One region of the Enterocloster citroniae genome, then DNA from elsewhere that is predicted to be linked to it. Evidence: riboswitches for the same ligand, from Rfam matches in the RefSeq annotation. Region 1 holds a riboswitch; each other region holds the start of a gene.
The links. A riboswitch is a leader RNA that binds a small molecule or an ion and turns the genes downstream of it on or off. The one in region 1 is predicted to bind thiamine pyrophosphate.
Positions count from the first base shown of each region.

Region 2: linked by a shared signal. The riboswitch ahead of thiD (bifunctional hydroxymethylpyrimidine kinase/phosphomethylpyrimidine kinase) and the one ahead of ABID13_RS13050 (thiamine-binding protein) in region 1 are both predicted to bind thiamine pyrophosphate.
Region 3: linked by a shared signal. The riboswitch ahead of thiW (energy coupling factor transporter S component ThiW) and the one ahead of ABID13_RS13050 (thiamine-binding protein) in region 1 are both predicted to bind thiamine pyrophosphate.
Region 4: linked by a shared signal. The riboswitch ahead of thiS (sulfur carrier protein ThiS) and the one ahead of ABID13_RS13050 (thiamine-binding protein) in region 1 are both predicted to bind thiamine pyrophosphate.

Region 1 is NZ_JBEPLZ010000008.1:125,525-133,151, forward strand. Features, by position in the region: gene ABID13_RS13030 (EAL domain-containing protein) at 1-2,241, opposite strand, end outside; gene ABID13_RS13035 (ABC transporter ATP-binding protein) at 2,398-3,156, opposite strand; gene ABID13_RS13040 (ABC transporter substrate-binding protein) at 3,232-4,341, opposite strand; gene ABID13_RS13045 (ABC transporter permease) at 4,411-5,172, opposite strand; gene ABID13_RS13050 (thiamine-binding protein) at 5,141-5,437, opposite strand; TPP riboswitch at 5,527-5,636, opposite strand; gene ABID13_RS13055 (collagen-like protein) at 5,705-6,742, opposite strand; gene amrS (AmmeMemoRadiSam system radical SAM enzyme) at 6,905-7,627, opposite strand, start outside.
Region 2 is NZ_JBEPLZ010000016.1:74,463-82,089, forward strand. Features, by position in the region: gene ABID13_RS18910 (GntR family transcriptional regulator) at 1-550, shown strand, start outside; gene ABID13_RS18915 (sodium:solute symporter family protein) at 694-2,151, opposite strand; gene ABID13_RS18920 (LytR/AlgR family response regulator transcription factor) at 2,529-3,230, shown strand; gene ABID13_RS18925 (ATP-binding protein) at 3,238-4,545, shown strand; TPP riboswitch at 4,616-4,724, shown strand; gene thiD (bifunctional hydroxymethylpyrimidine kinase/phosphomethylpyrimidine kinase) at 4,931-5,722, shown strand; gene cytX (putative hydroxymethylpyrimidine transporter CytX) at 5,718-6,935, shown strand; gene ABID13_RS18940 (peptidylprolyl isomerase) at 7,110-7,627, shown strand, end outside.
Region 3 is NZ_JBEPLZ010000006.1:70,967-78,593, forward strand. Features, by position in the region: gene thiM (hydroxyethylthiazole kinase) at 1-685, opposite strand, end outside; gene thiW (energy coupling factor transporter S component ThiW) at 768-1,304, opposite strand; TPP riboswitch at 1,418-1,527, opposite strand; gene ABID13_RS09740 (Cof-type HAD-IIB family hydrolase) at 1,585-2,436, opposite strand; gene ABID13_RS09745 (glycerophosphodiester phosphodiesterase) at 2,450-3,184, opposite strand; gene ABID13_RS09750 (ABC transporter substrate-binding protein) at 3,234-4,682, opposite strand; gene ABID13_RS09755 (carbohydrate ABC transporter permease) at 4,768-5,679, opposite strand; gene ABID13_RS09760 (carbohydrate ABC transporter permease) at 5,679-6,545, opposite strand; gene ABID13_RS09765 (ABC transporter ATP-binding protein) at 6,556-7,627, opposite strand, start outside.
Region 4 is NZ_JBEPLZ010000011.1:78,496-86,122, reverse strand. Features, by position in the region: gene ABID13_RS15930 (aminopeptidase) at 1-53, opposite strand, end outside; gene ABID13_RS15925 (ABC transporter ATP-binding protein) at 78-1,088, opposite strand; gene ABID13_RS15920 (ABC transporter ATP-binding protein) at 1,069-2,064, opposite strand; gene opp4C (oligopeptide ABC transporter permease) at 2,064-2,948, opposite strand; gene ABID13_RS15910 (ABC transporter permease) at 2,951-3,925, opposite strand; TPP riboswitch at 4,293-4,397, shown strand; gene thiS (sulfur carrier protein ThiS) at 4,634-4,831, shown strand; gene thiF (sulfur carrier protein ThiS adenylyltransferase ThiF) at 4,834-5,475, shown strand; gene ABID13_RS15895 (thiazole synthase) at 5,564-6,370, shown strand; gene thiH (2-iminoacetate synthase ThiH) at 6,403-7,627, shown strand, end outside; gene ABID13_RS15885 (thiamine phosphate synthase) at 7,625-7,627, shown strand, end outside.

The DNA of each region.
Region 1 (7,627 bases):
GTCCTGGAGAATGGACCTGCGCTGTGATTCCAGATCCACTGCATTGGTCCCTGTGAGGGCACAGTACTGTTCGTTCACTCTCAAAAGTTCCAGTTCACTGCCCTGAAGCTGGTAGAACGCCACGGCTCCCAGGATATGGTTCATCATGGCATCGCTGGCAATATCCTCCTCAAACATGTCCTTGAGCCGGATACGGTCCATCTGCTTTGCTTTGATCCCCCTGTAATCCATCTGGTCCTCATCTGCCAGAAGGGGTTCAAATACCTCTATGGGCATGGGATGGAAAAAATAATATCCCTGACCATAGGCGCATCCCATACTCTTTAGGAAGTCTATCTGTTCCTTTGTCTCAATCCCCTCCGCGATCATGCGCAGCCCCATAATGTTGGCCAGCCTTGTGACAGCCTCCAGAATCTCCACGCCCTTCCCGGCGGTATCCCCATCCATGTCAAGGAACTTCATATCGATCTTCAGAACATCCACATTCACATCCTTCAGCATGTTAAGTGAGGAATACCCGCTCCCGAAATCATCCATAAGTACGGTGAATCCGGCTTCCCGCAGGGATTCCACCACTCCGGTGATCGCTTCAAATTCTTCCACATAAGCGCTTTCCGTGATCTCCACTTCCAAAAGCCTTGGATCCAGGGAATACGTTTCAACCAGCTTCCTGAAGACATCAGCCACATCCATGGCATAGATATCCATTCGGGATACATTTACAGAAATAGGGACGGCGCGGTGCCCCCTGTCGATCCAGCTTCGCATCCTCCTGCATACCTCCTCCCAGAGGTACAGATCCAGCTTGGAGATCAGCCCGTTGTTCTCCAGAACAGGCAGGAAATCCCCGGGAGGGATCATCCCCCGCACCGGATGGTTCCAGCGCACCAGGGCTTCCAGCCCCACGATCTTGCCCGTGCTCAGATTGCACTTGGGCTGACCGTAAAAGGTAAACTCCCCATGTTCCAGCCCCTTCTGGACCTCAGAAAGGAGCTTGTGGTTTTCCTCCATCTGCCGCATCATGCGGCTGTCATACCGGCAGGCCCGCTGGGCATAGCTGCCCTTTACCGATGACAGGGCAATGCAGGCCCGGTCATACATGGTGCTGATGGACAGGCTTTTATCCTCTATTCCATAAACACCAAAGGCAGGGAGAAATCCTGCCGTACCGCCGCACTGCCTTACATATTCCATGATCCGCTTTTGCAGCTGCCCGACAGCATCCTCCTCATCGGGAAGGATGATGACAAAATCATCTCCCCCCATGTAGCCCGCCATGCCGCCGTACTGGTCCTGTATATCCCTTAAATGGCCTCCCACCCGGGCCAGAAGCCGGTCCCCCTCCTCCTGTCCGTACCACTCGTTAAACAGCTTAAAATGCTCAATATCAACCGCCACCAGGCAATAACCGCCACAGGCTTTAAGGACAAACTCCCCGGCCCGCTTAAAAAACACGGTGCGCCTGTAAAGACCGGTGAGCTGGTCCATGTCCGTGCCCTGGGAAAGGGACTTCTTCATCTCCTCCTCCCGGCGCTTCTGCTCACTGATATCCTGGATAAAGCACATGAGGATGTCCTCATCATCTCCCCCCTGATTCAGGGGAACCGCTATCTGGGCCACCCAGCAGTAAGATCCGTCCGTCCTCTTTTTCCTGAACTGTCCCTTTAAGACCGAACTCCCGTTCCGGACCCCATGCTTTAAAAACTCTTTTATCCTTTTCGCATCCCAGAACTCCCTGAACGCCCGGGCGTCATCCGGATGGATCATATAACTCCCCACATCCTCAAGCATCCTGTCCAGGGGGCCCTCCGTATGGGGGATCATATACTTGTTCTCCACATGGTACAGTATCTTATAGGAATTCCTGGTAAAATTCAGTTCAAACAGCTCATCATACGCAGACATATTGGTCAGATTATAGAACAGGTTTTTATTTCCCTCATAAATTTCACGGACCAGCACCATATTGCAGGTGCCTTTTCCGGGCCAGTCTATCTTACCCGTTCCCACCTCCAGCCATTTTTGCACTACCTTATTGTAGAATACCACAGCGGATCCGTCCCTTTTGCTGAAGGGACATTCCTCACAAGGCCTGCTTTCCTGGCACAGCTTCTCATAACAAAGATCCCCGCACTGTAGCTCGGGAAATTTCTCCTGCAGGGTGGAATTATAATGAACGATCCGGTAATTATCATCAATAATGTAAATGCTGGTTTCATTACTGCATTTCATGGTGTTCATGCATGACCTCTTTTCTGCAATCTGCTGACACATATAACCCTATTATATTATTTTTTTCATGTATCCGTCAACCAAAGAATGGAATTGCGGACAGACATATAGGTGCACAAAAGGGACTTCCGGCCTTTACAGCCGGAAGTCCCCTGGTTCAACCTGTCACAGTGCCGCCTCAGAGTGCTCTTTCAGATGGTTTAATATACATTTTTTATATTCCAGAAATGCTTCCGTCACATGGAAATCCCCTGATCTGGGTTTTGGCTCCCTGACCACGATCTCACCTGTGATCCTGCCCGGCTTTCCTGTGAGCAGGTAAATACGGTCGGACAGCAGCACTGCCTCATCAATATCATGGGTGATAAACAAGGTTGACAGGCGGATCTGCTCCAACACATTCAGGTACCAGCTGTGGACCGACTGCTTGGTCAGCATGTCCAGCGCTGAAAAGGGCTCATCCAAAAGGGCCACGCTGCCTGAAAAGAGGTAGGTCCGAAGGAGCGCGGCCCGCTGGCGCATGCCGCCTGAGAGCTGGGCCGGGTATTTTTTCTGTGTACCCTCCAGTCCGAACTGGGCAAAATATCCTCCCGCCTCCTGCCTGGCCTCTTTCTTTTTCATGCCCTTTATAATAAGCGGAAGGGCCACGTTGTCCTCGATCGTACGGAAAGGAAACAGCAAATCCTTCTGCAGCATATAGCTGACCCGTCCCGGGCATCCTGTGATATCCTCTCCCTCCATCAATACACGCCCCTTGTCCGGGGTACTTAAACCGGCTATGATATTGAACAGGGTGGTTTTTCCTCCCCCGCTGATCCCCAGGAGGGAAACCAGTTCCCCTTTATTAAGCTCAATGGAAATGTCCTGGATAACCGGCTCCCCGTCAAAGGATTTGGACACCCCTTCCACCTTTAATTGTACCATCTGTTCCTCCTTGCCCCAGGGGCGCATTTCAGGGCGGCGTCTTAACAGCCGCCCTGCTGGATCTCCTCACACATGTCAGGGCAGATAATCATTGGAAAAACCTGTGTTTTCCTCAATGGGCGTTTCCACAAGCCCCTTTTCATTCAGCCAGCTGTAATACCCATTCCACCGGTCCGGTGAAATATACCCCCACCGCTCCGCATCTGCCTGGTACTGATCCGCCAGGTAGATCTGGCTTGCCTTTACAAGTTCAGGATCCAGCTCAGGGGCGGCCTTGCAGAGAATGTCCGCAGCTTCCTCAGGTTCCTTAACGGCATCCTGATAACCTTTACTCACCGCTTCCATGAACGCCCTGACCGTATCAGGTTCTTGTTCCAGGAAATCATTATTGGCAATGATGACCGGGGTATAAAAATCAAATACAGGATTCAGGTCCGCAAATGCAAAATAATCCGTTTCCAACCCCTCGATCTCTGTCTTTACGCCGGCCCACGCATAGAAGATCCAGATAGCGTCCACTGATTTTGTCTTAAGGGCCGTAACCTCGTCTGTTACCATACTGGGAATCAGCTGTACTTTGCTGAAATCACCGCCGTCCACCTCCATCACGTCCTGGATGGTGGCTTTTTCTATGGGCAGATCCCATGTGGCATATTTCATGCCTTCCAGCCCTTTGGGCCTGTCCATCCCTTCCCCCTTGCGGGAAATGATGCCGGATGTGTTGTGCTGGATAACAGCTGCCACCGCAGTCACGGGCAGCCGGGTATCCCCTGAAAACGCAGGCGCCAGGCTGTCCTGGAAGGACATTGCAAACTGTGCCTTGCCTGAGGCAACCAAAACCTCAGCTCCGTTTTCCGGCGGCTGCACAATGCTTACCTCCAGTCCTGCATCTTTAAAATATCCTTTTTCCTCCGCCACATAAATTCCTGTGTGGTTGGTATTAGGCGTCCAGTCCAGTACAAAGGTGATCTCCTTTGGCGGACCCTCCGCCTGCCCGGACGTCTCCTCTCCTGCCTGATCTTTATCCGGTGCCGCTTCCTGCCCGGATGGCGCCGCTTCCTGTCCTGATGAGGCTGCCTCCTGTCCGGGTGACGTCTTCTCCTGACCGGACGGGGCCGCGCATCCTGACAGCATGATTACAAGCACAGCCGCCCCAAGGACTCCTGCGTATCTTTTTTTCTTCATATTCTCCTCCTGAATCCTACTGTGTGCTCTCGAAGATTCCGAAAGTACACTACTCTATCCAACTAATTCTTAACGTTTTTCCCAGGGCATGCACTTTTTCTGAAGCAGCTCCACCAGCCACATAAGCAGCAGGCTGATCATTGAAATAAGAAAGATCACTGCAAACATTTTATCAAATGAAAATGCCTTTCTGACCCGTGTCATGTACACGCCCAGTCCGCCGAATCCCCCCAGCCATTCTGAGATCACGGCGCCTACCACTGCATAGGATGCTGAAATCCTGAGACTGGAAAAAAACTGGTTCAGCGCTCCGGGAAGCTTAAGGTAACGGAATATCTGCATACGGCCCGCCCCCATTGCCCGAAGAAGGTTCACTGCGTCCGGATCAGCGGACTTAAAACCTGTGAGAAGTCCCACGGTGATAGGAAAAAACGTTGTGATGACAATAAGTATGACTTTGGGCGTCATCTCATACCCGAACCACAGCACTAAAAGCGGAGCCATGGCCACAGCCGGAACCGTCTGGGTCAGGACGATCAGGGGATAGAATGCCTTATATGCCTGCTCAAACCGGTCCATCAGTACTGCGGCAAAAAATCCGGTTGCAATTCCAAATCCAAGGCCCAGGGCTGCCTCCGTCAAAGTAATCCTGGCATTGTCCATCAGAGCAGGAAACTCGCTCACAAAGGTACGCGCCACATGGACAGGCGAGGGCAGCATAAAGCCCTCTATGATTCCCATGGACACGGCAGCCTGCCACAATATGAGTATGGTGACAATGGCCGAACAGGACCAGAATTTACCTGTGGTGTTTTGTAACTTTCTTTTCAATGGTAAGCACATCTCCTTCAGGGCGGTAGGATACCTTGATATATGCCGCCACGGATGGCGCACCTGCCCTGACGGCAATGTGCTGGCACTCTTTCACAATATCCATAAGCTGGTCATAGTCGCCTTCAATGGCCGTCTCAAACGGTCCTACATAATAGTTTAACCCGGTGCTTTTGATATAATCAATGACCTGGTCCACAATGCGGATCAGCTCCTCATCGTTCTCTGCTTCCGGTAATGTCTGAATTGCTACACTTGCGTTCATAATTCTCTCCTTTTCTCTTATTGTCCCATAGGATGCTCCAACAGAACAGAATATAAAAATCCCGCCAGGACAATCCTGGCGGGACATCACAGACATGGTCTGAATACTCCCTACGCTGGCATTATCCAGATCAGGTGTCAGGGTTCGGAAACCTAAGTCCCATCTCAGCCAAGCAAGCCCAGCACCCCTCTTGATTTTCTTGCTTCAGTATACTACCCGTGATATTAAAAGTCAATATATGCCATTTAATATATTATATCCCCGCTTTTATCTCCTCAGTTTGAAGATCACCATGGTCAGTGATCCCTCCGGGCCGGGAAGAGGACTGTTATAGGTCAAAGTAAATGTGGTCTCCTCCGGAACTGCAATGATAAAGGAGACAGATCCCACCGCACTGGACCGTCCTTCCCCGGTCATGAAATAGATCCCATATTCAATATGAGGTCCGCCGTTATAGGACGGCGTGATCTGCATATATGTCTTTTCAGAATACAGTACGGTCACCTCATAAAAAATGGAGTAATATCCTGGCTGGAGAGTGATATGGGTGGGATCGGTCAGCACAATATTACCTGTGTCGTCCGCCACGCCAATTCCCATGGGTATCTGCTGTGCATTGACATACAGTGCCGCAAAATTGATAAAGGAAGCAAATATGTCGTTGGGTACCACACCGGTGGGGCCGGTAGGACCGGTGACACCAGTAGCGCCTGCAGGTCCGGTGGCTCCTGTTGGGCCTGTTATTCCCGCAGGACCTGTATCTCCCTGATTTCCCTGAGGGCCGGCAGGTCCCTGAGGGCCGGTGGCTCCCGATGGTCCCTGGGGGCCGGTGATCCCCGGGTTTCCCTGTGGTCCCGCAGGCCCCTGGAGTCCCTGAGGGCCGGTGGGACCGGCCGCCCCCTGAGGGCCGGTGGCTCCCGTGTTCCCCTGGGGGCCGGCAGGTCCCTGGGCGCCTATGGGTCCCATAACCCCGGTACTGCCGGTAGCGCCTGTTGCCCCTGTTGCTCCCTGGGCGCCGGTGGGTCCAACCTCACCTCTGAACCCCATGGGTCCCTGAAGGCCCTGGGGGCCGGTAACTCCCTGAGGCCCGGCTGCTCCCTGGGGGCCGGTGGCTCCCTGAGGCCCGGCTGCTCCCCGGGGGCCGGTGGCTCCCTGAGGCCCGGCTGGTCCCCGGCAGCAGCACCAGTCATTGCATCTGCATCCGCTGCCGCATCCATTTCCGCTATTGCACCCACTTCCGCTGCCGCAGCCTTTTTTGCCGCATCCATTTCCATTGCTACATTCATTTATATCGTCTTGATACATCGTACTCTCCCCTTCACATAGATTACAAAGCAAATGCACTTCCGGATCGTTCCGGCAGTGCATTGCGTTCGTTACTTTTATTATATGCACGTCTGAGTTCCCCGTTAATCCAGGGCGTACATAAGGGGAGTGCCCATTCCCGGGGGCAGCGTCTCCAGACTGCTAACAATTCCCTATAAACACATGCTTAAGGGATTTACGGGCAGTCTCTGCCAGGGAATAGACCGTACGGATATCAGTAGCCCCCCGGTCCGTCATCTTCCACCTTGGGAAAAACCGTGTGATATGGAGGGGAATGTCCGAACTGATCCCACCAACCCAGGAGGCCAGCTCCTTAATCTCCTGTTCTGAATCATTTTCCCCCGGCACGATCAGGGTGGTGAGTTCCACATGGCAGGCTTCAGCCGCCCGCTGGATGAAATGCCGGACCGTCCCCAAATCTCCGCCCAGCTTTGCGTAAAACTGGTCCGTAAACCCCTTCAGGTCAATATTCATGGCATCGGTAAGGGGCAGGATCTCATCCAGAACCGGGTCCGTCACACTTGCATTGGTTACAATCACATTCTTCATCCCGGCTGCCCTGATAAAACGGGCCGTGTCACGCACATATTCCCATCCCACCAAAGGCTCATTGTATGTGTATGCCACTCCTATATTTCCCCGGGGCCTTAGGGCCTGGGCCCGGGCAGCCAGTTCCCCCGGCTCTATATAAGCCGCTTCGCTTTCCCCCTCCCCGGCCATGGATATCTCATGATTTTGGCAGAAGGGACATCTCAGATTGCATCCGAAACTTCCGGCCGACAAAATCATGGTTCCCGGACAAAACATGGCAAGAGGCTTTTTTTCAATGGGATCCAGAGCCAGGGAAGTGATCTTCCCATAATT
Region 2 (7,627 bases), on a different contig from region 1:
TGTATCCTTCAGTACTGTCCGCAGGTCGGTTGAACTGCTGAGCGCCCTGGGGGTGGTCCATACTGTCAATGGAGTGGGGATCAGGGTCATGTTTTCTGCCCCGGATGTGGATAAGCTTTGTATGCCTGCGGTCAGCAAGAATTTTCAGATGTTTTTTAACAGTATCCAGATCGTATATTATACCTGCGACAGCGTGATCGGGGCAGTGTTTTCACTTCTGAAGCAGGAGGAAAAGCGAGCCCTGAAGTCCTGTATGGAAGAACAGACGCGGTTTGGCGGATTGTTTTATCTGGTCTTTGATTCCGTGATCCGTTTGCTGAGGATCCATTCCCTAATGGGATTCGGGGAGGTATGTGATAAATTGTATGAATTTTTATTGTGGGGATATCCTTTTATCCACTTGGCTGAATTGGACAAAACCGCCGGTGGCGCGTCCCGCATGCTGGCGGAAGGGCTGGAACGTGATGATGGGGGACTGTACAGCCGGGGGGTAAAGGCTTTGGTGGGAAAGATGTACAGGACCGTAATGAAAGCGCTGAATCAAGAGTGAGGACCGGAACGTTAAGCCGGAAAGATAAATTTGTAAACCAGAAGGATACATCAGAAAAGGTGGAGCCGAAACACAAATATGTGTCCGGCATCCACCTTTATTTTTTAAACAGCAGATCCTGATGAATCTGATCCCATCCGGTGTCAATCGTCCTCTTCCGGGGCCAGTTCCGTTGTCGCCACCTTTGGCGGCATGGCATAGGAAAAAATGACAAAGCAGATAAATGCTGCCACAAGGCCCGGTATGATGGGCTGGCTGAATTTAATTCCGAAGAGCATGCCTTTGGATACGTGCTCCAGATACACGACCACAACGGTCCCTGCAATCAGGGAGGCGATGGTTCCGGCCGTGGAGGCTTTTTTCCAATAGTGCCCCATCACATAGGGGAAGAAGGAACCGGCGGCCCTCAGGGTGAAGCAGAACATCAGGATGGATACAATGCTCTGGGTATTAAAGAGTGCGATAAGCATGGAGGCAACGCCTACCAGGCACATTACCACTTTTGTCACGGTCATAACAGACTGGCTGGAGGCATCCGGTTTTAGGACTGCCTTATAGATGTCGTTGGCAAATATAGAGCCGGCGCCCAGAAGGTCGGAGTCGGAACTGGACATGGTAGCGGAGATGATCCCGGCAAACAGCAGGCCGCAGATCAGGGCGGGCATGGTATTGATGGCCAGAACCGGCAGGGCGTAGCGGGCGCCAACGGATTCAAACTGGGTGGAACTGAACTTGCCCATGTTGATCAGGGCCAGGGTGATGATGCCCAGGATGGTGGGGATAAATGCATAGATAAAGTTCACCAGTGCAGCCAGCCATGCGCCTCTCTTGGCAGCCTTTTCATCCCTGGCGGCATAGAAACGTGATACTGCCTCCTGGCCTACGGAGAAGGTGGCCGTGTACATGATGACCAGGGAAATGATCCCAAACAGGTCATAGCCCTGGAACATGTTCAGGGTTCCCTCCGGAATATTGGCAGTGACCTGGCTCCATCCTCCCGCATAGTTCATGGCAAAGGGGACTGCAATGATCATGCCGATCACGATCAGGAATACCTGGACAAAGTCGGTGAGAGTGACACTCCAAAGGCCGCCCATGATGGAGTAAACGGTTACCACCACTGCCACAATGATTACCGCAACCTGGTAATCGATGTTCAGCATGGTGGAAAGGATAACGGCTGAGGCAATGAACTGTCCGGCGGTAAGACCCACCAGGGGAAGCAGCATGATGACGGCTGTGATGATGCCGCAGGATCTGCCGTAGCGTCTGCGGAAATACTCAGGAACCGTCTTAACGGTCGCGGCCCGGAATTTGGGGGCAATAAAGCTCAGGATGATAAAGGCGATTCCCATGGTGGTAATATACCAGGAAGCGCTGAGGCCGTATCCGGACATACCGTTTTGCACAACGCCCAGGGAACTGCCGCCGCCGATCTCCGTGGCTGCCAGGGTTCCGGCCATGAGAAGCGGGCCGAGACGGCGTCCGGCCACCATGAAGTCGGTGTTGGTGGATATTTTGGTGGAAGAATACCAGCCAATCCACAGCATAAAAAGCAGGTAGACGATTACGATGATTGTTACAATGATATTTGTACCCATAAAATCCCTCCTGTATAAAATTTTTGTAACTGTTCAGAACGGCTCATATTCTTGACCGGAAGAGCCGGTCAAGAAGCATCGGATGTCCATCCGATGTGAAAATGGGCGCCAAAACGGACTTATAAGCAAGCGTAACGCCCGCTTTTGCACCCGTTTTTCCGCCGTCCTGAACTATTACATATTTTCATACAATAAGTGTAACATACCCCTGCTGTTGGAATAAATAACCACTTCTGCAGAATTGATACCGAATATGACATTTAAATCCCAAACTTGACTTATGGAAGGAATGCCCATAAAATAGAGAAAAACGCTGTAGAGAAAACTGCGGATCTTATGGATACAGACCAGGGAGTCTGCCGGAGGGGGATGAAAACGTGCTAAGGATCGCTGTCTGTGACGACACAAGGGAAGAGTGTGATTTCATAGTGGAATACGCGTCCGTATTTTTTGAAGGGCGTCAAATGGCAGTGCATATTGATACATATGAAAAAGGGAGCGAACTCATAGAAGCCGGACAGGAGTATGACCTGTATCTGCTGGATGTGCTGATGCCTGGGCTGACCGGCATTGAGACAGCGGCCAGGCTGGGAAAGGGGAATCACGCGGTGGTCTTCATCACCTCATCCCTGGAGGCCGCGGTGGATGGGTACAGCGTCAATGCGGCAGGATTTATCCTAAAGCCGGTGGAAAGGAATCATTTTGAGGCCACCATGGAACGTGTGGTAAACCAGTACCTGGGAGAGCGGGAAGCGTGTATATCCGTTATCCACAACCGTGTTCCCGTACACCTTAAGCTGGAGCGGATCGCCTGGTTTGAGAACCGCCTGCACCGGGTATTTGTGACCCTGACAAGCGGGGAGACGCTGGCAATCGGGCAGAAGCTGTCGGAACTCCAGGAGGAGCTGAAGGAGCATCCGCAGTTTTTGCGCTGCCACCAGAGCTACGTGGTGAATCTGGAACAGGTGGAGCGGTTGGAGGATTCCTGCTTTCACATGAGGGAGGGACAGCTGATCCCCATTTCCAGGAATTTTTACAAGCAGAGCAAGAATGCATATTACCATCACCGCCTGAAATGAGGTTTTCATGAACGATAACGCATGTACGATTTTTCTGAATCTGATTAACCTGGCAGTGCGTATGATGCCTATTTTCGTATGTTTGGAGCCAAAGCACAGGAACCGGGAGAATATAGCCGCAGTGTCAGCCTATCTGTGGGTCATCATGGTATCCATGCAGTCCTTGTTTCATATTCCCCAAGAGATCTTTTTTGTTTTCCAGGGCATCTTTTCATGCCTGTTTTTCCTTGTGCTCCTCATCTTTTTTCAGGGCAGTCTGCTGAAAAAGGCATTTCTTTATGTTTCAGCATGGCTGTTCGCCGTGCTTTCCACATCCCTGAACGAATTTGCAGCCTGGGTGCTGGGCAGCCGTGTTCCCTTGTCCTACGGCCAGATCTGTGTTCTGGTATCCCTTGTTTCCGCGGCCGGCTTCTGCCTGTTTGTGCGGTTCTGGCTGAGAGATGCGGTGGACCGCCTTTTTTCACAGCTTTCCACCCGTTCCTGTTCCCTGCTTCTCACCTATCCCTGCGTTTCCCTTGTGGTGCTTGCCATTGGGACAAACAGCATTTTCTCCCCTCGTTCCCTGGCATCCCGGGGGATCCAGGATATCCTGTTCTTTATGGCCCTCTGTGCCATGATCCTGATCCTCTATGTGATGATCCTGGGAAATACCCTGGAGATCACATGCCGAAGGAAAACGGAGGAGGAACTGCAGTTTGCAAGGCAGCTGATCGGAAAGCAGAGGGAGCACTATAACCAGACCCTTGATTATATTGAGCAGGTGCGTATCATTAAGCATGATTTCCGGCACCATATCCACGCCCTGCAGAACATGGAAAAGGAGGAGCAGGACAGGTACCTTAAAAACCTCAAGGAGGAACTGGACCGGACGGCCCAGATGGTATTCTGCCAGAATCAGGCAGTTAACGGACTGCTTCAGGAATATGCAGCCAGAGCACGCCAGGAGGATATCACCTTTGAGGCCAGGGCCGACCTGTCGGCGCACGTGCCCGTGGATGACCTGACGCTGTGCATTGTTATCGGAAACCTGCTGGAAAATGCCTTTGAAGCCTGCAGGCGCATCAGCGGAGCACGTTTTATACGGGTCCAGGCCCGGTGGATGGATGACCATCTGATGATGATGGTGGAAAATTCCTATAACGGACAGATCACACAGAGAGGGGGAAAGATCCTTTCCAGCAAAAAGGACGGAGGTCTGGGCATGCTCAGTATCCGGAGGATCCTGAACCATCCCGGGGATGAGTTTGATGTGGATTATGACGGCACAACCTTTACAGCCATGGTGAAGATCGTGGACCGGGCCATGGCGGAGTAAGGCGTGCCCAGGGGAAGAATGGAAAAATGGATTGCATTTTTCCCAAAAAGAGTTATAATGAGTATTGTTAATACAGACAACGGGGAGCTCACTTAAGTGGGCTGAGAGTAAGCTGTTCATGCTTAGACCCATTACCTGATTTGGATAATGCCAACGTAGGGACCATAGGAGATCATATGCCGGCGGTGCACCTGTTTTGGTGCACCGCCGTTTTTGTGCGGAATGGGCCAGGTGTGGAATGGGCCATACGCGGAATCGGCAATATGTGTCATCGGTGGATATTATCACTCGGTAAAAGGGAATCAGCCCAATGGGCACCCAGGCGGCAGGCTGGGGGCACCACCTTCTGTCGCCTAAGAAAATTAATGCGAAAAGGAGAATAACTATGTACACAGCATTAACAATCGCAGGAAGTGATTCCAGCGGAGGCGCCGGCATCCAGGCGGATTTAAAGACAATGACCGCTCATGGGGTATATGGAATGAGCGCGATCACTGCTCTGACTGCACAGAATACCACCGGCGTAACAGGGATTATGGAAGTGACACCTGAATTTTTGGGTGAGCAGCTGGATGATATCTTTACAGATATCTTTCCGGACGCAGTCAAGATCGGGATGGTTTCCTCATCGCGGCTGATCGAGGTGATCGCAGATAAGCTGTCCGCCTATCATGGGGTAAATATCGTGGTGGATCCGGTCATGGTGGCCACCAGCGGTTCCAGGCTTATAGATGAAGCAGCGGTCCAGGTACTGAAAGAACGGCTGATTCCCATGGCAGACCTTTTGACACCGAATGTCCCGGAGGCGGAAATCCTGTCAGGGATCAGGATCAATTCCCAGGAGGATATGGAAGAGGCGGCCCGGATCATTGGGGAGAACTGCGGATGTGCCGTGCTGTGCAAAGGCGGACACCAGCACAATGATGCCAATGACCTTTTATACAGAAACGGGGAGCTGCGCTGGTTTATGGGAAAACGGATCCAGAACCCTAATACCCACGGCACGGGCTGTACCCTTTCCAGCGCCATTGCCTCCAACCTGGCCAAGGGAATGGAGATGGATATGGCAGTGGAAAAGGCTAAGGCGTACCTCTCCGGGGCGCTTGGAGCCATGCTGGACCTTGGCAGGGGCAGCGGTCCCATGAACCATGCGTTTGCCATTAAAGGCGAATATTAGGGAGGGCGGGAATATGAGTGAAAAAAGAACTTCTGTGTTCAGCAACGGGCTGATCTGGTTTGGGGCAGGCGTGTCCATTGCAGAGATACTGACAGGCACTTACCTGGCTCCACTGGGATTTGAAAAAGGCATAGCCGCCATTCTTCTGGGTCATGTGATCGGCTGCGTGCTGCTGTTTTTGGCCGGACTCATTGGGGGTTATACCAGGAAAAGTTCCATGGAAACCGTTAAAATGAGTTTCGGTGAGCGGGGAAGCCTGCTGTTTTGCGCCCTGAATGTGCTGCAGCTGGTGGGCTGGACCTCCATTATGATCTATGATGGGGCGCTGGCAGCGGGAGGCATTTTCCCGGCAGGGAAGTGGATCTGGTGCCTGGTGATCGGAGGATTGATCCTGGTGTGGATCCTGATCGGCATCCAGAATCTGGGGAAGATCAATACCCTGGCTATGGGAGCCCTCTTTATCCTTACCCTGATCCTGTGCCGCGTGATCTTCACAGGCTACGGGGCAGCGGAAGCAGTTTCAGGGGAGGCCATGAGCTTTGGAGCAGCAGTGGAGCTGTCCGTGGCAATGCCTCTTTCCTGGTTCCCGCTGATCAGCGATTATACCAGGGAGGCAGAGCGTCCGTTTGCAGCAACAGCGGCAAGCGCAGCGGTGTACGGCGTTGTGAGCATTTTTATGTATGTCATAGGAATGGGGGCTGCCATTTATACAGGCGAGTACGACATTTCCATCATTATGGTAAAGGCCGGCCTGGGACTGACGGGCCTGCTCATCATTGTACTTTCCACAGTGACAACCACCTTCCTGGACGCGTATTCCGCGGGGGTATCCAGTGTGTCCATTTCCCAAAAGATCAAGGAAAAGTGGGCGGCTGTGGCTGTTACGGTCATAGGTACCGCGGCGGCCATGATGTTTCCCATGGATAATATCACCAATTTTCTGTATCTGATCGGTTCCGTGTTCGCTCCCATGATCGCCATCCAGATCATGGATTACTTTTTCATAAAACAGGATCACAAAAGGGAATCCTTTTGCATTTCCAATCTGGTCATATGGTTTGCGGGGTTTGTGATCTACCGAATCCTTATGCATGTGGATACGCCTGTGGGCAGCACGCTCCCCGACATGGCGGCTACCATGGGCCTGTGCCTGGTATATTACCGTGTGACGGCAGGCCATAAAACCAACACCCAAAATGTGATAAAAGTGTGATAATTTTATAAAATACTTTACTGGACTGTTCATGGATGTTACAATATGCTCTGGCAGTTTAAAACCAGGGCGTATGGGCTGCGGCACAGTGCATGCAGTTTACATATGCGCCCAATTAACCGGGGGCCCGGGAACAAAGGGCGGAAGATCCCGGATGAATGAGGAGTGTTTATTATGAAAAAATGGATATGTGCAGGTGCGGCAGCCCTGCTGGCAGTTTCCATGCTGTCCGGCTGCAGCGGCAGATCAGGCAGTTCATCTGCCCAGGCTCAGACCACCCAGGCCCAGACTGAAAGCCAGACAGAATCCGCAAAGGCGGAGGAGACAAGCGGCAATGCAGAAACAGGCAGCGCAGCAAATGGCAGTGAAGCAGGGGTAAAGGAAAGCGAAGCAACCGGCGGTCCGTCCGCTGAGGAATTGGAGGCAGCGGCCGGAACCCATCATGTGAAGATCACTGTAAAAGATTACGGCACCATTGACGTGGCGCTGGACGGGGACAATGCCCCCATAACGGTTGCCAATTTCCTGAAGCTGGCAAAGGATGGATTTTATGACGGGCTCACCTTTCACAGGATCATGAGCGGTTTCATGATCCAGGGCGGAGACCCCTTGGGCACAGGCATGGGCGGTTCCGATGAGGAGATCAAGGGCGAGTTTGCAAGCAATGGTGTGGAAAATCCGCTGTCCCACAC
Region 3 (7,627 bases), on a different contig from region 1:
CCGGGTCTCCGCCCTCAGCCGGGCCCTTGTCCTCATACCTGGCCGCCACGGCACAGAACGCGCCCATGACGCCGTCCAGCATGCACCCGCTCCCCGTGATACGCGCCATCCAGGGATGTCCGTTCCTTACAGTCACCACCTGGTGCTGACCGGCCACAACATCCACGCTTCCGGTCATTACAACCACTGCGCCGGTGCGGCGTCCCAGGGACAGGGCTGATGAGACCTGTCCGTCCATGACGGAATCTGTACAGGAATCCACACCGCATACATTTCCGCGGTCCATTCCCCCAAACGCCTGGTCCAGTGCACAGATCTCGGATGCATTTCCTCTGATGACGCATACAGGCACCTGCCTTAAGATCCTTAAAGCAGATGCCCGGCGAAACCCGGATGCGGTAACACCCACGGGATCCAGGATAATGGGATGCCCCAGTGACGCCGCCCTTTTTCCGGCCAGGATCATGGCATCCACCCGTTCTTCCTCCAGGGTCCCCATGTTCAGCACAAGCCCCTGACAGATGGTGGTTACGTCCTCCACCTCCCTGATCCCCTGAGCCATGATCGGCGAACCGCCCACAGCCAGTATCATATTAGCCACATCCCCGGCTGTCACATAATTGGTAATGCAGTGGATCCGCGGGGCGGTATTTCTGATCTCTTTTATCCATTCTCTATGTATCATGACGCTGTATCCATTTCCTCACTGGTGTCTGTATCCTCACCGTTATCTGTTTCTCCACCGGTGTCCGTATCTCCACCGGTATTTATTTTCCCACTGCCTTAGACGGCTGGATATCCGTATCCAGCAAATGCTTCATATATTTAAATGCCCCGGACTTGCACAGCACCCCGATTAAAAATGCCGCGATCACAGTGCCGCACAGCGTGCTCATCAGAAACGGCATCACATAGGCGAATATGGCTGCTTCTTTGCCCATGACCATGGTTGCCACGGGGTAGCACAGGATACCGCCCACGATACCGGTGCCAAAAACTTCTCCCGCATAGGCCAGCATCAGTTTACCGGAATACCGGTACGCCAGGCCGCAGATCAGGGCTCCTATCATGCTTCCCGGAAATGCCAAAAGGCTTCCCGTGCCCATAAGGTTGCGTATCAGCGAGGTGCAGAATGCCATGGCCACACCGTACCCCGGGCCGAGGAACACGCCTGCAACCACATTTGCCAGGTGCTGGATGGGAAAACATTTGGACGCTCCGATAGGGATCGCAAAACTGGACAGTGACACTGCCAAAGCCACCAGCATGGCGCTTACCGCCAACTTTTTAACACTCATTTTCATACTTATTTCCTCCATTATCTTATGGTGTACTCGATCCTGGATATTCTGACCGCTTCTGGATATGAAAAACAAAAGGCCCATACCCCGTGGGATATGAACCATGATATACAATCAATTAACCGGCGCATATTTCCCTACGTTGGCATTACCCAAATCAGGTACAATAGGTCGAAGTTCGATTACTTCCTCTCAGCCTGCTTTACAAGCTCCCTGTTGTCAATAAGCATAGCACTGGTTATTTGCTTTGTCAATGCATTGGGTCAATTTTGCTCATGTTCCGTCACGCCCTGCCGGCCTCCTTGTACAGGACCAGATTCTCAATAGCATAGGCCACCCCGTCCTGTGCATTGGTACGGGTCTGGCATTTGGCTGTATTTTTTATGCGTTCCATGGCATTTCCCATAGCAACCGTATATTTCAGATTCATGGAAAGCATGGAATAGTCGTTTTCACTGTCACCTATGGCCATGACCTGGTCCAGCCGTATATTCTTCATGGATGCATAGGCGGCCAGGGCCTTGCCCTTCTGGGCCTCAATATGGGTCAGTTCCAGGTTGGTGATAAAGGATGAGGCCACTGCCAGATCTTCCACTGCCTTAAGCCGCTCCTTTACCTGTTCCAGAACCTGGCGGGATTCATGGATCACGGATATCTTATAGAACTCCAATCCCCTGCAAAGCAGTTCACCGGGCGGTATCAGCGTAAATCTCCGTCTTATATTCTCATAGGAGTATTCCGCCATGGGAAGAAGGATATCGCGCTCAAAACATTCCCTGAACTCCTCCTCACCGGCAATGGTGCAGCTCCCCCTGTCTGTCATAAAATCAAAGATAACATCCTCGTTCCGGCAGCATTCCAGTATATGTTCCACCTGGGACCGGGCAAGCTCCTGTTTATGGATCAGCCGTCCTTTCCAGTCATAGACAGATGCCCCGTTCATGCATACGACCGCTGCCTTCAGCCCGGCTTCCTCCAAAGGCAGCAGGGCATCCGCATAGCTTCTGCCCGTACATACCAACAGCTCTACGCCTGCATTTTGCATACACCGGATCACATGGGCATTGCGCACGGATATATGCCCATCCGGGCCCAGCAGAGTGCCGTCCATATCAACTGCCACTAATTTTACCATTCAACCAATCCTTTCACCCCATCCGGTCAACCACGGACCGGCACAAATCGGGTTTATTTGTAATAATGGCCTCTATGCCCTGTTTTACCAGCATTTCCATATGGGGTTCTTCATTGACGGTCCACACATGGAGCCCTAACTCCCAGGCCATGGCAGCGGGGACCAGATCCTTATCCTGCATATGGTACAAGGCAGGGTGGAGGGCATTTACATGGACCCTGTTCCTTCCATAGGAGGCCACGTCCAGCCAGCCGTCCGAATACAGCAGGCCGGTATATACAGAGGGGTCCAATTCCCTGAGCCTAACAAGGCTTGGATGGTAGAAGGAGGAGTAAATGATCCTGTCCTTCATCCCCATCTCAGCGGCCAGTGAAAGCGCCTCTTCTTCAATCCCTTCATACCGGACGATCCCTGTTTTCAGTTCCACATTGATGACCAGCCCCGTGGGTTTTAAAAGTTCATAGACCTCCCTTAAGGTAGGGATGGAAGCTTGGCGGTACTCCGGAAACAGTTTGTTAAAATGCAGTTTTTTCAGCTGGCTCAGGGTGTGATCCTTAATATAACCAAATCCGTCACTCACCCTGTCTATGGTCTCATCATGGGCTACTACCAGCTGATGGTCCCGGGTCAGCTGCACATCCAGCTCCACCCCGTCCGCCCCCTGCTCTGCTGCCAGCGAAAATGCCTCCAATGTGTTTTCCGGCGCATAGGCGGATGCGCCCCTGTGGGCCCAAACCTGTGTTTTCATATTTCCAAACCCCTTTCATCCATGTGACCGCGTCACAATACAACTATTATCACTCATTTAGCAGATTATATTCCTCAATTGCCTTGTTGATCTGCTTTGCCATATTGGCAGCCGTATCCTGGGGACTGATATGGTTGTTCAGCATGTTCTCAATCTCTGTCTCCACCACCTGTCTGGCCTCAGGGAATACGCTTATAAGCGCACCTGCGGATTCCGGAGTGGAATCGTGAAGCTGGTCAATGGCGGTTCCAAACTGGGGATATTTCTCCAGGTTCTCCTTAAATACAGGTTCCTCATGGGCAGCCGTGGTCACCGGGAAATATCCGGTCTGGGCGTTCCAGTACGCCTGGCTCTCAGGGGATACAAGGTATTTCACAAACTCCCATGTGGCAGCTTTTTTCGCCTCATCCTCATTGTTCAGCGCCCACAGGGAAGCTCCTCCGATGGAGACGCCGCCCTTGTCCTCAGGATTTACCTTTGGAAAATAGGCGGTACCGACTTCAAACTTGCCGTTTACATCCTCCAGGATCTGCTTGAGGGAAGCCGTGGACCCCAACGTCATTGCGGATTTTCCCGAACTGAAATCAGCCAGCCCGGAATCGCCTCCCCTCCCCACGATGGGCGCATATCCCTTATCGTACAGGTCCTTCCACACGGTCAACGTATTGACAGCAGCTCCATTTTGGTCAAATTCCACCGCAGTGGCAGCACCCTGCCTTCCATTGCCGTTATTCACATAGCTAAGCCCCTGTTTGCAGGTGAACTGCTCAAAAAACCATCCGTAAATCCCCAGGGAGATCGGTTCCCCTGCACCGCCCTTTTGCACCAGGGCGTCCGCTGCGTCCGCAATCTCCCCAAGGCTTTCCGGAACCTTTGATATCCCGGCCTTTTCAAACATGTCCTTATTGTAGTAGAGAAGGGGCGTGGAAGAATTAAAGGGCATGGAATACAGCTTCTCATCTACAGTATAATACGCGGCAATATTGGGTTCAATCACTGATTTATCCCAGCCATCCCCATCAATCAGCTCCTGCATGGGGATGACCCAGCCCGAATCGATCATAAACCGTGTGCCGATATCATAAATCTGCACCAGATCAGCTCCCATGTTGCCGATCTGAGCGCTTTTCAGCTTGTTGATGGCATCATCATACTCTCCCTGGTACTGGGCTTCCACCTTGATGCCCAGCTCATTTTTTTCATTAAACTGACTCACAAGATAATCCAGCGCTTCCCCATTCACACCGCCCATGGAATGCCAGAACGTGATGGCAGTCCCCTCTGCGGCTTTCTTTCCCCCGGCCTGGCCAGCTGCCCCCTGGGTGTTCTGTGCCGCTGGCTGTGCTGCTGACTGTCCTTCTGATGGCTGTCCTTCCACTGACTGTCCTCCTGCCTGGCTTCCCCCACTGCCTGCCGTTGCAGCCGGTGCACCGCAGCCGCATAATAAGGCGGCGGCCAGAACCCCTGCTGTTGCTGATACCATCCATGTTTTTTTCATGATCAATCATTCCTCCGATTCTAATAATTTTATATGCAGCCTCCGGCGTGTTGCGGAGGCATGCTTCAATAACTGCATAACATACCTAACCCTTAACCGCCCCTGAAAACATTCCTCTGATCAGCTGCTTCTGACCTGCAATGAAAATGGCAATGGACGGTATGATGACCAGTACAACCCCTGCGATCATCAGTGTAATGGACTGGGCGTCCTCATTGTTCAGCATGCTGATACCGATCTGTACCGTGCGCATTTCATTGGATCCGGTGACCAGCAGGGGCCACATATACATATTCCAGGCATTGATAAACGTGTATACTGCCATGGCCCCAATGGCCGACTTTGTAAGAGGCAGCAGGATCCTGAATATAAAGCGCAGATTGGTGCACCCGTCTATCCTGGCAGACTCGTACAGTGATATGGGAAATGACTTATAAAACTGGCGGAACAGGAAAATGCCCATGGCCGATGTAAGATAGGGCACAATCAGCACCTGGTAGGAATCCAGCCAGTTAAAACTGCTTACCGTCAGGTAATTGGATATAATGGTGGCTTCCCCGGGTATCATCATGGTGGCCATTACCAGCATGAACAGGATCTCCTTTCCCTTAAACTCCAGAAAGGAAAATGAAAATGCCGCCAGGGAGCAGGATATGATCTGTCCCAGGGTGATAAGGCCCGCAACCAAAAATGAGTTGAACACAAACCTGGCCAGGGGCACTTTTACCAGAGCCTGCCGGAAATTTTCAAACGTGGGCGCCTTGGGTACCAGGTTCATTTCCGTTGTAAACAGCTCACTGGATGGCATGAACGCCACACTCACCGCGTACAGAAGCGGCAGCAGCACAAACAGCGAAACAGCAAGATTGAGCACAACCAGCAGGATCGTCCTGCTTCTTCTGATCAAAAGCGCTCTGCGGTTTGCCGCCTCCTGCATTTTTACAATCTGTTCCCGGTCAATCTCACCGGTCCTTCTGATCACAAGTGTCTGGTCCATCAATAGCTGACCCCCCTTTTTTCAACTTTAAACATCACCAGCGTCAGTGCCATAATGATGGCAAACAGGATAACGGACTGAGCCGCTGCGCTGCCAAACCTGTAATTAAAAAATGCATCCCTGTAAATGGAGTATACGATCAGGTTGGTGGATTCCCCAGGCCCTCCCTTTGTCAGGATCTTCACCTGTCCAAATGCCTGGAATGCCTGGATGATATTCACTACCAATGTGTAGAACATAATGGGACTCAGACCCGGCAGGGTAAGCCGGAAAAACTTCTGCACTTCACCCGCCCCATCCACAGAGGCCCTCTCGTAGATACTCTCGTCAATATTGCTCAGGCCCGCGGAAAAATACAGAAAATTAATTCCGCTGTTCAGCCACGCTGTGAGAAGGGCCACACACACCAGGGCGTATTTGGGATCATTGACCCAATTGATATCCAGTCCCAGCAGTTTGTTCACAATGCCGATGGAAGGATGCAGCATGATCCTGAAGATCATGGCCGCGGAACTGGAGGCAATTGCCATGGGCAGGGCGTAAGCCGTGCTGAACACCCGGATCCCCGGAAATGAACGGTTGCACAGCATTGCGGACAAAAGGCCCAGTATCATACTGCCCGCCACCACGATCACCACAAAGGCCAATGTAACAGCCAGGCTGTTAAAAAATGATTTGGATGTAAAAAGCTCCACATAATTTCCCAGACCTACAAACAATTTGGCCTGGCCCATCTTATTTGTCTTATAAAGGCTGAGATAAATAGTTTTAAAAAAAGGATAAAAAAGAAATACGGCAAACACCAAAAGTGCGGGCAACGTATAAACATAAGGCCCTGTTTTCTTTGTAAACGACTGTCCTTTCATGGCAAGACTCCTAAACATACAGAATATTTTCTTCGGTTCCCCTGTCAAATAACTTGATGCGGTCCATATCCGCATAAAGACGTATCCGGTCTCCGGCCTTTGCAGTACAGGAAGGCGGCAGCTTGGCGGATACATGTTCCACCGTTCCCTGTCCGCATGTATCCCCGTGGAGCAGTACCTCCGAGCCCAGCATTTCCCTGACCCGCACATCCACCTGTAAAAAGGAATCACCTTCCCCCTCCTGGTGAAGGTCCTCTGCCCTTATGCCAAGGGTGATATTTTTTCCTGCATAGCCTCCTCTCAGCAGCCTTTTACTCAATACGGACGGTAGCTGAAGCCGCCACCCATTTCCTTCCAGCCACAGCATTTTATCAAAAACCACTGCCTGGCTGTCCAGAAAGTTCATGGATGGGGAACCGATAAATCCGGCCACAAATTGGTTCACGGGATTTTGATACAATTCCGCCGGCGGAGCCACCTGCTGGATCATCCCCTCTTTCATGACCACGATCCTGGTTCCCAAGGTCATGGCCTCCACCTGATCATGGGTTACATAGATAATCGTGGCATCCAGCTGCTTATGGAGCTTGGCGATCTCAACCCGCATCTGGGACCGGAGTTTGGCATCCAGATTGGACAGGGGTTCATCCATCAGATAGGCCTTAGGCTTTCTCACGATCACACTTCCGATCGCCACCCTCTGCTTCTGTCCGCCTGACAGTGCCTCCGGCTTCCGGTCCAGAAGATGGCCGATCTCCAGTATATCCGCCGCCTCCCTGACCCGCCGTTGGATCTCTGCCGCCGGAGTTTTATGTACCTTCAGTCCAAAGGCCATATTCTCATACACCGTCATATGGGGATACAGGGCGTAATTTTGGAATACCATGGACAGATCCCTGTTCTTTGGCTCCACCATGTTCATCAGGCAGTTGTCGATCCACAGTTCACCGGAAGAAATTTCTTCCAGTCCCGCGATCATCCTCAGGGTAGTGGACTTTCCGCAGCCAGAGGGCCCCACAAAAATGATCAGCTCCTTATCCCTGATATCCAGATTAAAATCCTTCACCGCACTGTAACCGTTC
Region 4 (7,627 bases), on a different contig from region 1:
TTTAAACTGTGGCACATAACGGTAGAAGCGATCTTTTTAAATCTGGGATCCATAATCTTTCTACTTCCTTTCCTGCTTTACTTATGATTGATCTCCTGCCAATGATGGCAGGCCACAAAATGGGTTCCGCCCGTGCAAGCCAGCTGAGGCTCGGTGCTCTTGCACTTGTCAGTGGCGTACGGACAGCGGGTGTGAAACTTACAGCCTGATGGCATATTGGTAGCACTGGGGATCTCGCCTATCAGCTTGATCCGCTCAGGGTTATCATCAGCGGTGGGATCCTCGGGAGGGATAGCGGAAAACAGGGCCTTGGTATAGGGATGGAGGGGCTCTGTCATTGTCTCCTCCGTGGTGCCGGTCTCAAAAAGGGTGCCCAGGTACAGAACCCCGACCTTATCACAGAAATACTCCACGGTCTTCAGATCGTGGGAAATATACAGATAAGTCAGGCCCAGTTTCTCTTTCAGCTCGCTCATCAGGTTCAGAACCTGGGACTGGATGGAGACATCCAATGCGGACAACGGCTCGTCAGCCACCACAAAACGGGGCTTCACAGCCAGAGCCCGCGCAATACCGATGCGCTGCTTCTGTCCGCCGGAGAACTGGCTGGGATAACGGTTGGCCATGGAGCGGTCCAAGCCGCACAACTCCAGATAATAGGCGGCCAGGTCGCTTGCCTCCTTGCCGGTGGCGATCTTGTGTTTCTTGATTCCTTCTTCCACGATCTGGCCCACGGTCATGCGGGGATCCAGACTGGCATTGGGATCCTGGAAGATGATCTGCATCTCCTTCCGGTACTCCATCATCTCTTTGCGGTTCAGGGCAATGCCCTTCTCCTCATCAAAGATGGGTTTGCCGTCAAAATATACTTTTCCGCTGGTGGGGCACAGCAGGTTCAGGACACAACGGCCCGTGGTGGATTTGCCCGAACCGGACTCACCCACCAGGCCAAAGCACTCGCCCTCATTGATCTGGAACGACACATTGTCAACAGCTTTGACCACGCGGCCGCTCTTCTTGCTAAAAGGGTTCTTTCCCAGAGGGAAATATTTTTTCAGATTTTCAACTTCAATCAGTGGCTTCGACATGGTTAGTCACCTCCCAGCAGCGTACTTTATGGCCAGGCTCTACCTCCACCAAAGGAGGGATCTCGCAGGCGCACTGGCCGCCTGCCTTGAGGCAGCGAGGGGCAAAGGGACATCCCGCCGGCATATTCTCGGCGCTGGGCACCATTCCGGGGATGCTGTAAAGCTTACCCTTGTTTTTCAGGCTGCGTCCCATACGGGAACTCATCAGGCCGAAGGTATAAGGATGCAGAGGATTGCGGAACAAGGTCTTGGTATCACATTCCTCCATCACATAACCGGCATACAAGACAGCAATGTTGTCGCTGATCTCACCAATCACCCCCAGGTCATGGGATATAAAGATGATGGTGGTGTTCAGCTTCTTCTGCAATTCTTTGAACAGATCGATAATCTGCGCCTGGGTCGTTACATCCAGGGCCGTAGTTGGCTCATCGGCAATGACCAGCTCGGGATCGCAGGCCAGGGCCATAGCGATCATCACACGCTGGCGCATGCCGCCGGAGAGCTTAAACGGGTAATAGTCATATACACTGGCAGGATCAGGGATCGATACCAGGTTCAAAAGTTCCAGGCACTTGGCCTTGTTGGCCTGTCCGGTCATGTTCAGGTGCTGTTCCAGCACTTCGCTGAGCTGCTGGCCCACGGTGAACACAGGGTTAAGGCTGGTCATAGGCTCCTGGAACACCATGGAGATACGCTTTCCGCGGATCTTCTGGAATTCCTTGTCAGGCAGTCCGTTCAGCTCCTGTCCATCAAAGAGGACATTGCCGGTGACTTCGCAGTTATTTTTGGGCAAAAGGCCCATGGAGGAAAGCATGGTGACGCTCTTGCCGCAGCCTGACTCACCCACCAGCCCCAGCACCTTGCCGCGCTCGATATTCAGGTTGATCCCCTTGACAACAGGATAGCTTTTGCCCGCGGGGCCAAACTTGATCCAAAGATCTTTTAATTGAAAGAATATATCATGTTCCGCCATTAGTCAGCACCCCTTCCTTTTTTCTTAGGATCCAGGATCTCGGACAGGCCGTCACCCAGGAAGTTGATAGCCAGAACGGTGCTCAGGACCAGGATACCTGCGGGAATCCACATCCACCAGCAGTCCTGAAGGATCTGCATGTTCTGGGCAGTGGACAGGATCGTGCCCCAACTGGACTGTGGCATAGCGATACCCAGACCCAGGAAACTTAAGGACGCCTCCATCAGGATGGCGTTAGCCACGCTCAGGGTGGTATAGACGATAATAGGACCGCTGGCATTGGGCAGGATGTGACGGAAGATGATCTCCATCTGGTTTAAGCCCAGGGAGCGGGCTGCATCCACATACTCAACATTTTTCAGGCTCAGCACCTGACTGCGCACGATACGGCACACACCGGGCCAGCCCAGAATACCAATGATAAAAATCGTGTTATGGAAGCTGGGACCGGTGATGGCAGCGATGCACAGGGCAATGACAAAAAAGGGGAAGCACATAATAATATCCACGATACGCATAATGACACTTTCCACAATCCCGCCGTACAGACCTGCAATACAGCCCAGCAGCACACCGATACACAGCTTAAAAAGCGTTGCGATCAAGCCCACGCTGATGGATACACGGCCTCCTTCAGCCAGACGGGTGAACATATCCCTGCCTAATTCATCCGTGCCCAGCAAATGCGTATCGCTGGGGCCGGTAAGCATATTCAGCAGGTCAATGGAATCAGATTCATATCCTGTGAACATGGGGCCAAAGATAGAAAACAAGATCAGGATCACCAGCACGATCAGACTGACCAAACACAGCTTGTTGGATAAAATTTTCTTCAGACTTTCTTGGAAAGGAGTCTGGATCTTTTCTTTTTTTATTTCCATCATCCTCATCCTTTCTCCTCGTGCAGAACCCGGGGATCAATGAGAGCATAAGAGATATCGGCGATCAGGTTGGCAATCAGCGTAAAACTGGCCAAAATCAGCACGATGCCCATGATCAGCGGGTAATCGCGGTGGTTAACAGCTTCAAAGTTCAAACGGCCAACGCCGGGCCACAGAAACACCGTCTCTGTCAAAAGAGAACCGGACAGCAGACTGGGAATCTGCTGGCTGAGGATCGTGATGATCTGGCTCAGGGCGTTTTTCAGACCGTGCTTATAGATGACCTTGCGCTCAGGCAGGCCCTTGGCACGGGCAGTTCGTATGTAGTCCATGGACTGGATATCCACCATACTGGCACGGGTATAGCGCATCATGGTAGCCGCATTCATCAGACCCAGGACAATGGTAGGCAATATCATATGCTTGGCCACATCCAGGACATAGGCCGGGCCTGTGACAGGATTGGCCGATACCGTAACCATTCCGGAAATCGGCAGCAGCTTTAAGTTGACGCCGAAGATCTTGATCAGCACCATGCCGAAGAAGAAGCTGGGAATGGAAATGGCTGCAAAAGCCAGGATGGACGAGGTATTATCCACGATTCCCTTTTTATGCCTTGCCGAATAAATACCAACAGTAATACCCAACAGGGTACTCAGTGCAATGGCTGCACATGCCAGCAGCGCGGTGTTTCCCAGTCTGTCCAGGATGATGCCGATGACGGGGGTCTTGTACCAGATAGAATAACCAAAGTCACCTGTCACCACACGGCCCAGCCACTTTACATATTGTACGGGCCAGGGGTCATTGGCACCCAGCTCCTCCAATTTTGCTGCGATCTGTTCAGGTGGGATATCCGGCGAGTACATGCCGGAATAAGGGTCGCCGGGGATGCTCATGACCAGGAAGAAAACAATCACCGACACACCGAACAGAATGACCACTGAAGTCAGCAGTCTTTTCCCAATATACTTTCCCATTCGTGTTCCTCCATACTTTCCTCTTTTTGTCTTGTAAGGGTCCGGTACAGGCTTCCTGCAGCACGCAGCCACCCCTGCGCCCTCCCAAAAGGCGCATGTCTTGGTGATTTTGCTTTTATATGTATGTATTAACCCGCATATACCATGCAATATGTAAGACCATACCGAATTACAATGACAATGTAAATTAACTTATTATACAAAATTCGTCAAAATTTGTCAATATGATTTATCTACATATCTACTTATCCAATTTTAACAAACAATGGATTCATACAGATGTATCCAAATGAGGTATCCAATTCCCCTCCCCCTGTTTTTAAAAACAGTATTGACAAACCCGCTCCCGTGTCCTATACTGGATTTTGTAAAAAACGGGGAGCTTATGAATAGGCTGAGAGGAAGTTTTAAACTTCGACCCATGAACCTGATTTGGATAATGCCAACGTAGGGACCGATCATGAAACTTCTTAGCGGGAATACTTTGGTATTCCCGTATTTTGTTGTTCTCTCCACCATACGGGACCAGATCCGGTCCGCAATCCACAATTAAATACAGGCAGACAGAGTGAATCTATGTTCATGAAGGGGTGCACCACCGCGGGTGTATTGCTTTGTGAACATTTTTTTATTCTGCAATGTACGCCGGAAGCTTTCCTGCCGCCAGGAGCTTCCCAGCGCCCACTGCCGGAAAAGGAGGTGTAACAAATGCCCATGATCAATGGCAGGCAAACGCAGCTGTCACAGCCGGTCACAGTAGAGGAGTATCTGCTGGAACAGGGATACCGTCTGGACAGGATTGCAGTGGAATTTGGAGGTTCCATATTGCCCAAAGGAAGCTATGGCACTACCCGGCTTGGGGATGATGATGTACTGGAGATCGTAAGTTTTGTAGGAGGAGGCTGAATATGGACACTGTCTTAAACAAAGAGCAGCTTCACCGTGCCCTGACCGAACGGCACACGGCCCAGGTCCAGGAAAAACTGGACCATGCCCGGGTGGCTGTGGCAGGGCTGGGAGGCCTGGGCTCTAATGTGGCGTTTGCACTGGCCAGGATCGGCGTGGGCCACCTGCATCTCATTGATTTTGATGTTGTGGACATAACCAACCTGAACCGCCAGCAATATACGGCGCGCCACCTGGGCATGTACAAAACCCTTGCGCTGGCCCATGAATTAAAGGAGATCAATCCTTTCCTGGATATATATACCCATTGTGTCAGGGTCACTGAATCCAACATCCAGTCCCTGTTTGAACATGAGACCATCATATGCGAAGCCTTTGACCGCCCTGAGGCAAAAGCCATGCTGGCCAATGGGATCCTGGAACAGTTTCCGGACAAGTTCCTGGTATCCGCGTCCGGAATGGCGGGTTTCGGGAGCGGCAACAGTATCTGTACCAAAAGAGCCGGGAGGCATTTTTATGTGTGCGGAGACGGCACCTCCCTTCCCGGGCCGGGAAACGGCCTTATGGCGCCCAGGGTCATGCTCTGCGCCGCCCACCAGGCCAATATGATCACACGGCTGATCCTTGGAGAGGAGACCGTCTGAGAGACAGCCGCTGCACAGTTTAAAAGCAAAGGAGAATTGAAACATGGAACAAAAAGAAAGAGAGCAGACAAAGATGGAACAAACAAAAATGGAACAACAAAACACGGAGCAGACAGCCCTAAGCTCCTGCAGCGACCCTCTTATCATCGGAGGCCACACCTTTACCTCACGTTTTATTCTGGGATCGGGAAAGTATTCCCTGGATCTGATCCAGGCAGCCGTAAAACAGGCAGAAGCCCAGATCATCACCCTTGCCCTGCGGCGGGCAAATGAAGGCGGCATCGCCAATATCCTGGACTACATACCCAGCCACGTCACCCTCCTTCCCAACACCTCCGGCGCCAGGAACGCACAGGAGGCCGTCCGGATCGCCCGTCTCTCCAGGGAGGCCGGGTGCGGGGATTTTGTAAAAATAGAGGTGATACGCGATGCAAAATATCTGCTGCCCGACAACACAGAAACCATCAAAGCCACGGAAATCCTTGCCAAGGAAGGCTTTGTGGTCATGCCCTACATGTACCCGGACCTGAACACGGCCAGGGATCTGGCCAGTGCAGGAGCCGCCTGCATCATGCCTTTGGCCGCTCCCATCGGAACCAACCGGGGACTGTGCACCAGGGAATTCATTCAGATCCTTATCAATGAAATAGATCTTCCCATTATTGTTGACGCGGGGATCGGACGCCCCTCACAGGCCTGTGAGGCCATGGAAATGGGCGCCGCCGCCATCATGGCCAACACAGCCATCGCAACAGCAGGCAGCGTACCGGCAATGGCCGGGGCATTTAAGCTGGCCATTGAAGCCGGAAGGCAGGCATACCTGGCAGGTCTTGGAAGGACACTGGACAAGGAAGCCAGTGCCTCCTCCCCCCTGACCGGATTTCTCCACGACTAACCACAAACCCTATGATAAAAAGAGGTGACACCATGTCTCAAAATGAAAAGAACAATGAACCCATGAATGAAAGTATCCTGAACCCCCAGATCAGCCAGGACCTGAAAAAGGAACGCACTGACCACATGGCCTATCTTCCCGATATGGAGGTACTGGATTCACAAATCGGCAGGCAGGTCCTGTCCCTTATGAACGCCTATGATCCGTCAGCGTACACGGCCGCGGATGTCAAAGCAGCCCTGGCCCATGAAACACGCACCCTGGAGGACTTCGCCGCCCTGCTCTCCCCTTCCGCACAGCCTCTGCTGGAAGACATTGCAAAGGCTGCCCAGGTAGAAACCAGAAAACATTTCGGCAACTCCATCTACATGTTTACCCCTATCTATATTGCGAATTATTGTGAAAACTACTGTATTTACTGCGGCTTCAACTGCAAGAACAAGATAAGGCGTGCACAGCTTGAACCGGAACAGATCGAGGAGGAAATGAAATCCATTGCCCGCACAGGGCTGAAGGAGATCCTGATCCTTACCGGTGAAAGCCGGGCAAAGTCCACTGTCTCTTATATTGGAGAAGCCTGTAAGATCGCCCGCAGGTATTTTAAGGTGATCGGCCTGGAGATCTATCCCCTGAACTCTGATGAGTACGCTTACCTGCACAGCTGCGGAGTGGATTACGTAACCATATTCCAGGAGACCTATAACCCGGACAAATATGAGACCCTGCACCTGTCCGGCCACAAGCGCTGTTTTCCGTACCGCCTCAATGCCCAGGAACGCGCACTGAAGGGCGGAATGAGGGGCGTGGGTCTGGGAGCCCTTTTAGGACTGTCGGACTTCCGCAAGGACGCATTTGCAACCGGATGCCACGCCTGGCTGCTTCAAAAGAAATATCCCCACGGGGAGATCGCGTTTTCCTGCCCGCGCCTCAGACCCATTATCAACAATGACAAGATCAATCCCATGGATGTCCATGAGACACAGCTTCTTCAGGTGGTCACAGCTTACCGTCTCCTTATGCCTTGGGCCAGCATCACCGTGTCCACCAGGGAATGCGCCAGGGTCAGGGATCATCTGGCATCCATTGCGGCCACCAAGGTATCTGCCGGGGTAAGCACCGGGATCGGAGGACATTCAGAGGAAATAGAAGAGGAAGGAGACAGCCAGTTTGAGATTTCCGACAACCGCAGCGTGGATCAGGTGTTCCGCGACCTGCTGAGCAGGAATCTCCAGCCGGTGATGAGTGATTATATCTATG